2 regions of the Clostridium lamae genome follow, and region 1 is predicted to be linked to the other one. Evidence: predicted binding sites of a transcription regulator. Region 1 holds the regulator's gene; the other holds the start of a gene.

Region 1 (3,441 bases):
TCTGCTGTTATAAATGGTAAGTTTATGTTTGTTTGCATTGATGAAGATAATTCAATCTTTGCTTTTTCAGCAGCTTCTTTTAATCTTTGAAGTGCCATCTTATCATTTCTTAAATCTATACCATTTTCAGCCTTAAATGTTTCTGCTATAAAGTCCATAATTCTTTGGTCAAAGTCATCTCCACCAAGTTTAGTGTCTCCATTTGTTGATAAAACTTCGAATACACCATCACCAAGTTCTAGGATAGATACGTCAAATGTACCACCACCTAAGTCATAAACGAATATCTTTTGGTTAGTGTCCATTTTATCTAATCCATATGCTAATGCAGCTGCTGTTGGTTCGTTTATTATTCTTAAAACTTCTAACCCAGCTATTCTACCAGCATCTTTAGTTGCTTGTCTTTCAGAGTCATTAAAATATGCAGGAACTGTTATAACTGCTTGAGTTACACTTTCTCCTAAATAGCTTTCAGCATCTGCTTTAATTTTTTGAAGTATCATTGCTGATATTTCTTGTGGTGAATGATCTTTTCCATCTATATTAACCTTGTAATTTGTTCCCATGTGTCTCTTAATTGAGATTACTGTCTTATCTGGATTAGTAATCGCTTGTCTTTTTGCGATTTGTCCTACTAATCTTTCTCCATTCGCTTGGAATGAAACTACTGATGGAGTAGTTCTAGCACCTTCTGAGTTACTGATTACAACTGGTTCTCCACCTTCCATAACAGCTACACATGAGTTAGTTGTTCCTAAGTCAATTCCTATTATTTTTCCCATAATTTATTTTCCTCCTAAATATATCTTCTATATAAAAGTTTTGTAATATGTCTTAAATTTAATTAGCTACCTTTACAACGGTATATCTAATTACTTTATCGCCTCTTTTATATCCCTTTTGGAATACTTCTGCTATTGAATTTGCTCCAAGATTTTCATCTTGTATATGCATTACTGCTTGGTGATAATTTGGATCGAATTCACCATCAGCATCTATTTCTTCTACACCTAATTTTTCAAAAGATGTTTTAAAACCCTTAATAGTCATTTCTATTCCTTTTTTAATATCTTCAACACTACCTTCTACAGAAATCGCTCTTTCCAAGTTATCAAGTACTGGTACCATTTCTTTTAAAACGTCTGTACAAGCATCTGTATATATACCTTCTTTTTCTTTAGAAGTTCTTTTTCTATAATTATCATATTCTGCTGTTAATCTAAGTAATCTTTCTTTTAAAGCATCTACTTCATTTGTTAATTTCTTATTTTCATCTTTTAACTTACGCATAATATTTAATTCATTTTCCTTATCATTATTTTCTTCAACTATATCATCTGAAGAGCCCTCTGCCATATCGTCTGAAGAATTTACTGAATCTGATTCGATATCTGAATTTGATTCATCAATTATCTCAGTTTCAATTTCATTAGTAACCTCAATAGTTTCTTCTGAATCAACTTGGTTATCTAATCTCTCCTTTATATCCTCCACAAAAACACCTCATCTCTTATTCTATAATTTGATTTTTTAAACTTTTGTTAAGTTCTTTCATAACTTCATTCATAATTGCTACAACCTTCGAATAATTTATTCTCTTTGGTCCAATTAATCCAATCTTTCCAATAGGTCTACCATCTACAGAATATTCAGCTGATATAATAGAGCAATCTTTTGCTTCTGGGAAGAAATTCTCTTCTCCAATTTTAATAGTAATATCAGTACCAGGTTCAATTAAATCTAATAGATTATCTCTATCATTTATTAAAGATAATATCTCCTTTGCCTTTTCAATATTATTGTACTCAGGATAATTAAATATATTAGTTGCACCTTGAACGAATACTTCTGTATTATTAGACTCCTTTAAAGTTTCATATAAAGCTGGTAGAAGACCATTAAATACTTCATCAAAACCTTTAAGTTCATGCTTAAGATTATTTATTACTTCTAAATTAATTTCTTCAATAGTTAGGTTTCTAAGTCTAACATTTAAAGCATTATTTATCATTTGAATAGTCTCAGGCTCTGGCATGTTATTTACTCTTATTCTATGATTTTTAATAACACCGCTATCTGCAACTATAACTGAAACCAAATTATAATTATCAATCGGAAGTAATTGAATTGATTTAATATAACTACTTCTTACTGAAGGAGTCTGTACTACTGTAGTTAAATTTGTTAGTTCTGAAAGAAGTGAACAAGCTTCTTTTACTATCTTATCTACCTCATACATTGCAGAATTAATTAAATATTCTTTAATTTTTAATTCTTCATCCTTAGTTAGCCTTCCAGTACCCATTAATTCATCTACATATAATCTATAACCTTTATTGGAAGGTACTCTACCTGCTGAAGTGTGAGGTTGCTCTAAATAACCCATTTCCTCCAAATCAGCCATTTCATTTCTAATTGTAGCTGACCCGACTCCTAAGTCATATCTCTTAGCTATTGTTCTTGAGCCTACTGGTTCCCCAGTTATGATATAGTCATTAATGATAGCTTGTAGTATTTTTATTTTTCTTTCATCAATAGCCATATTATCACCTCTATCTGTTAGCACTCAATATCATCGAGTGCTAATGACTACAATATCAATATATTCCTTATTAAGTTTTTTGTCAATTTCATTTATTTACAAAATAAATAATCTCGTTTTAATTTATTAAATTATTCTTTATTTTCTTTATTTTTCTAAATATATCTTAATATTTCTATCCGATTTAAGATAATATAAAATCACTCATTACTGAGTTAGATAACTCTACTCCTTTTTCAGTTAATCTTAATTTATCATTTTCTAATACCAGTAATTTTTTATTTATATTTTTATCAATAACTTCTTTATATATACTTTCAATATTTACCCCAAATCTCTCCTTAAACTCACTTACGCTTATTCCACTAAGAATTCTTAACCCCATAAAGACAAACTCTTCCATACTATCCTCTAAAGTATTTATAGTTGTCTCCTCTATTACTTCTTCTCCAGAATTAATTTTATCTATATATTCTTTTACATTCTCTATATTTTTAATTCTTTTACCATCTATAAAAGATGTAGATGCAGATCCAAGACCTAAATATTCATCAGATTTCCAATAAACTTTGTTGTGATAACATTCAAATCCTTCTTTAGAATAATTAGATATCTCATATTGATGATATCCGTATTTAGTTAATATTCCCTTAGTTATCTCATACATAGTTCTTTCTTCATCTTCAGAAGGTAAAATCAGCTTATCTTTTTCCCAAAGCTTATAAAAAGCTGTTCCTTCTTCAATAATTAAGCTATATGCAGAAATATGCTCTGGATTTAGTCTAGCAATTACTTCTAAAGATTCCTTCCATTCATCAACCTTTTGATTTGGAAGACCAAACATTAAGTCTACATTTATATTTTTAAAGCCTACTTTTCTTGCCAAATTAAAGTTTTCC
Region 2 (3,441 bases), on a different contig from region 1:
AATTAAAAATGCTATCAAAAAATTAGGCTTTGAAGATATGTTAGAGGCAGCATGTGGAGCGGATGCAGTAACTGTACATGAAAGTAATGAATTTGTAGAAAGAATGGAAAATGGAGATAAGTACATGACTAACTCTTGTTGTCCAGGATTCTTAAATTATATAGAAAAAACTATGCCATCAGAAATAGAAAAAGTTTCTGGCACAGTATCACCAATGATAGCAACAGCTAGATACATTAAGAGTATTGACCCAGATTCTAAGGTTGTATTTATAGGACCTTGTACTGCAAAGAAAAATGAAGCGGTTAGAAAGTCTGTAAAGGGTGCTGTAGATTATGTACTAACATTTGAAGAACTTTTAGCTTTATTTAGTGCTTTCGAAATAGATGTAGAAGAATGTGAAGAGGAAGTAGTTGATGAAGCATCAATTTATGGAAGAGGATTTGGAGCTCATGGAGGGTTAACAGCAGCTATTGAAAACTATATTAGAAGTCAAGGTTTAGAAGTTAGCTTTACTCCAGTAAAAGTTTCTGGTGGAATTGAAATAAAGAAAGCTATGACTATGGCTAAGGTTGGAAGATTACAAGGTAACTTTATTGAGGGAATGATGTGTGAAGGTGGATGTATAAATGGAGCAGGAACTATATCTACCCCATTTAAATCAAAAACAACATTTAACAAGATAAATGCCCAAGCATCTAGAAAATCGGTTATGGATAATGAAAAAATAAAAGAATATGAAAGTATTGATTTAGAAAGAAGATAGTGTAATGTGATAAAGCACAGTGAGAATGTAAGTTATTGTGGCAAAACATTCTCACTTTTTATACTATCTTACTTGTTACTAATTGGAGTAATAATGTATAAGTTAATTAAAAGTATTAGAAGTGATTTATCTAAGGTACTCCTATTAACGTTGATAGGATATTTAGTACAATCATTTTTTAATATTAGCGTAGTAATGGTAGCGCCGATTTTTTGGATATTTTTAGGCGTTTGTGCCAAAGAAAAAGATAGTAGATTATATAGATAGATTTGGTAATAACATATATAATAATTGGAAATAGTAATAATAGTTCAAATTACTTATATAAAGTTATTTAGTATAAACATAATTATATATTATGGTAATTATTTTATAGCATGATTTTAGCGTGAAAAAAGCAGTCATAAGTATTGATAATACACATATAATAAAAGGGTCTATAAAATAAAGAAAATAGATATAAATTTAAGAAAATAGAAAATAATTCATGTAAAATGGTAATATTTATTAATTTTAGAGGAAAAATATAAAGATTACAGTTTGAAAAATGCATATTAAAATATTATTATAAACTTGTTAGCACTAATTGATGATGAGTGCTAATATAAAAGGGTAATAATTTTAGTTATATAATAGGAGGGATTTTTTTATGAATATCAAACCACTAGCAGATAGAGTAGTAATTAAAAAATTAGAAGCAGAGGAAACTACTAAAAGTGGAATAGTTTTAACAGGTACTGCAAAGGAAAGACCACAAGAAGCTGAAGTTGTTGCTGTTGGACCAGGAGCTATTGTAGATGGAAATAGAATAGCAATGGAAGTAAAAGTGGGTGATAAGGTACTTTATTCAAAATACGCAGGAACTGATGTTAAGGTTGATGGCGAAGAGTACACTATTTTAAAACAAGATGATATTTTAGCAATAGTTGAATAAGGGAGGAATAAATTATGGCAAAGATGATTAAATTTAGCGAAGATGCTAGAAGAGCAATGCAAGTTGGTGTTGATACATTAGCTGATACTGTTAAAGTTACATTAGGACCAAAAGGAAGAAATGTTGTATTAGATAAGAAGTTTGGAGCACCTTTAATAACTAATGATGGTGTTTCAATTGCAAGAGAAATAGAATTAGAAGATCCATATGAAAATATGGGAGCTCAATTAGTTAAAGAAGTTGCAACAAAAACTAATGATGTAGCAGGGGATGGTACTACTACAGCAACTTTATTAGCACAAGCAATAATTAGAGAAGGATTAAAGAATGTTACAGCAGGAGCTAACCCAATATTAATTAGAAATGGTATTAAGATGGCTGTTGATAAGGCTGTTGATGAAATTAAGAAAATCTCTAAACCTGTTAATGGAAAAGAAGACATTGCAAGAGTAGCAGCAATTTCTGCATCAGATGAAGAAGTTGGTAAATTAATATCTGATGCTATGGAAAAAGTAGGTAACGAAGGTGTTATCACTGTTGAAGAATCAAAATCAATGGGAACTGAACTAGATGTAGTTGAAGGTATGCAATTTGATAGAGGATATGTATCAGCTTATATGGTGACAGATACAGAAAAAATGGAAGCTGTATTAGACAATCCACTTATATTAATAGCAGATAAGAAAATTTCAAATATACAAGAATTACTTCCAATATTAGAGCAAATAGTTCAACAAGGTAGAAAATTACTTATTATAGCAGAAGATGTTGAAGGCGATGCAATGACTACATTAATAGTTAATAAGTTAAAAGGAACTTTCACATGTGTAGCTGTAAAGGCACCAGGATTCGGAGATAGAAGAAAAGAAATGCTTCAAGATATAGCTATATTAACAGGTGGTACAGTTATATCAGAAGAGCTTGGTATAGACATAAAAGAAGTAACTTTAGATATGCTTGGAAAATGTGAAAGTGTAAAAGTTACTAAAGAAAATACTACTATAGTTAATGGAAAAGGAAGTAGTGAAGCTATTAAAGAAAGAGTTTCTCAAATAAAAGCTCAAATAGAAGAAACTACTTCAGAATTTGATAAAGAAAAATTAACTGAAAGATTAGCAAAACTTGCTGGTGGAGTTGCAGTAATTAAAGTAGGTGCTGCTACAGAAACAGAATTAAAAGAAAAGAAATTAAGAATAGAAGATGCTTTAGCAGCTACAAAGGCAGCTGTTGAAGAAGGTATAGTTCCAGGTGGTGGAGCTGCTTATGCTAATATTATAAGTGAAGTAAATACAGTAACTTCAGATATACCAGACACTCAAGTTGGTATCAATATTATAGTAAGAGCATTAGAAGAACCAATGAGACAAATAGCAACTAATGCTGGTCTTGAAGGCTCAGTTATTATTGAGCATGTAAAGGGATGTGAAGCAGGAGTTGGTTATGATGCTTTAAGAAATGAATATGTAAATATGATTAAAGCTGGTATAGTTGATCCGACTAAGGTTACAAGATCAGCACTTCAAAATGCTGCATCAGTAGCATCTACATTCTTAACTACAGAAGCTGCTGTTGTTGATATTCCTCAAAAAGATAACCCAATGGCAGGAGCACCAGGAATGGGAATGGATGGAATGTATTAAAATTAAATAAATTAGTAAAAGTTGTAACAAACTATAGTTTGTTACAGCTTTTTTATTTGAACTGAGATATAATATATTGATATGTATTTCACAATATTTTA

Evidence for each region. Region 1 encodes HrcA, which represses chaperone genes, less so after heat shock. Its sites were predicted from a motif close to TGTTAGCACTCNNNNNNNNNGAGTGCTAACA; they were not measured.
Region 2: a site for HrcA is predicted at 1,341-1,371, ahead of groES (co-chaperone GroES). Genes of this name have one in related genera too.

Annotation. Positions count from the first base shown of each region.
Region 1 is NZ_JASCQJ010000005.1:106,297-109,737, reverse strand. Features, by position in the region: gene dnaK (molecular chaperone DnaK) at 1-782, opposite strand, end outside; gene grpE (nucleotide exchange factor GrpE) at 841-1,494, opposite strand; gene hrcA (heat-inducible transcriptional repressor HrcA) at 1,511-2,542, opposite strand; gene hemW (radical SAM family heme chaperone HemW) at 2,727-3,441, opposite strand, start outside.
Region 2 is NZ_JASCQJ010000001.1:170,196-173,636, forward strand. Features, by position in the region: gene QK892_RS00750 (4Fe-4S dicluster domain-containing protein) at 1-766, shown strand, start outside; gene QK892_RS00755 (hypothetical protein) at 860-1,033, shown strand; gene groES (co-chaperone GroES) at 1,416-1,700, shown strand; gene groL (chaperonin GroEL) at 1,715-3,340, shown strand.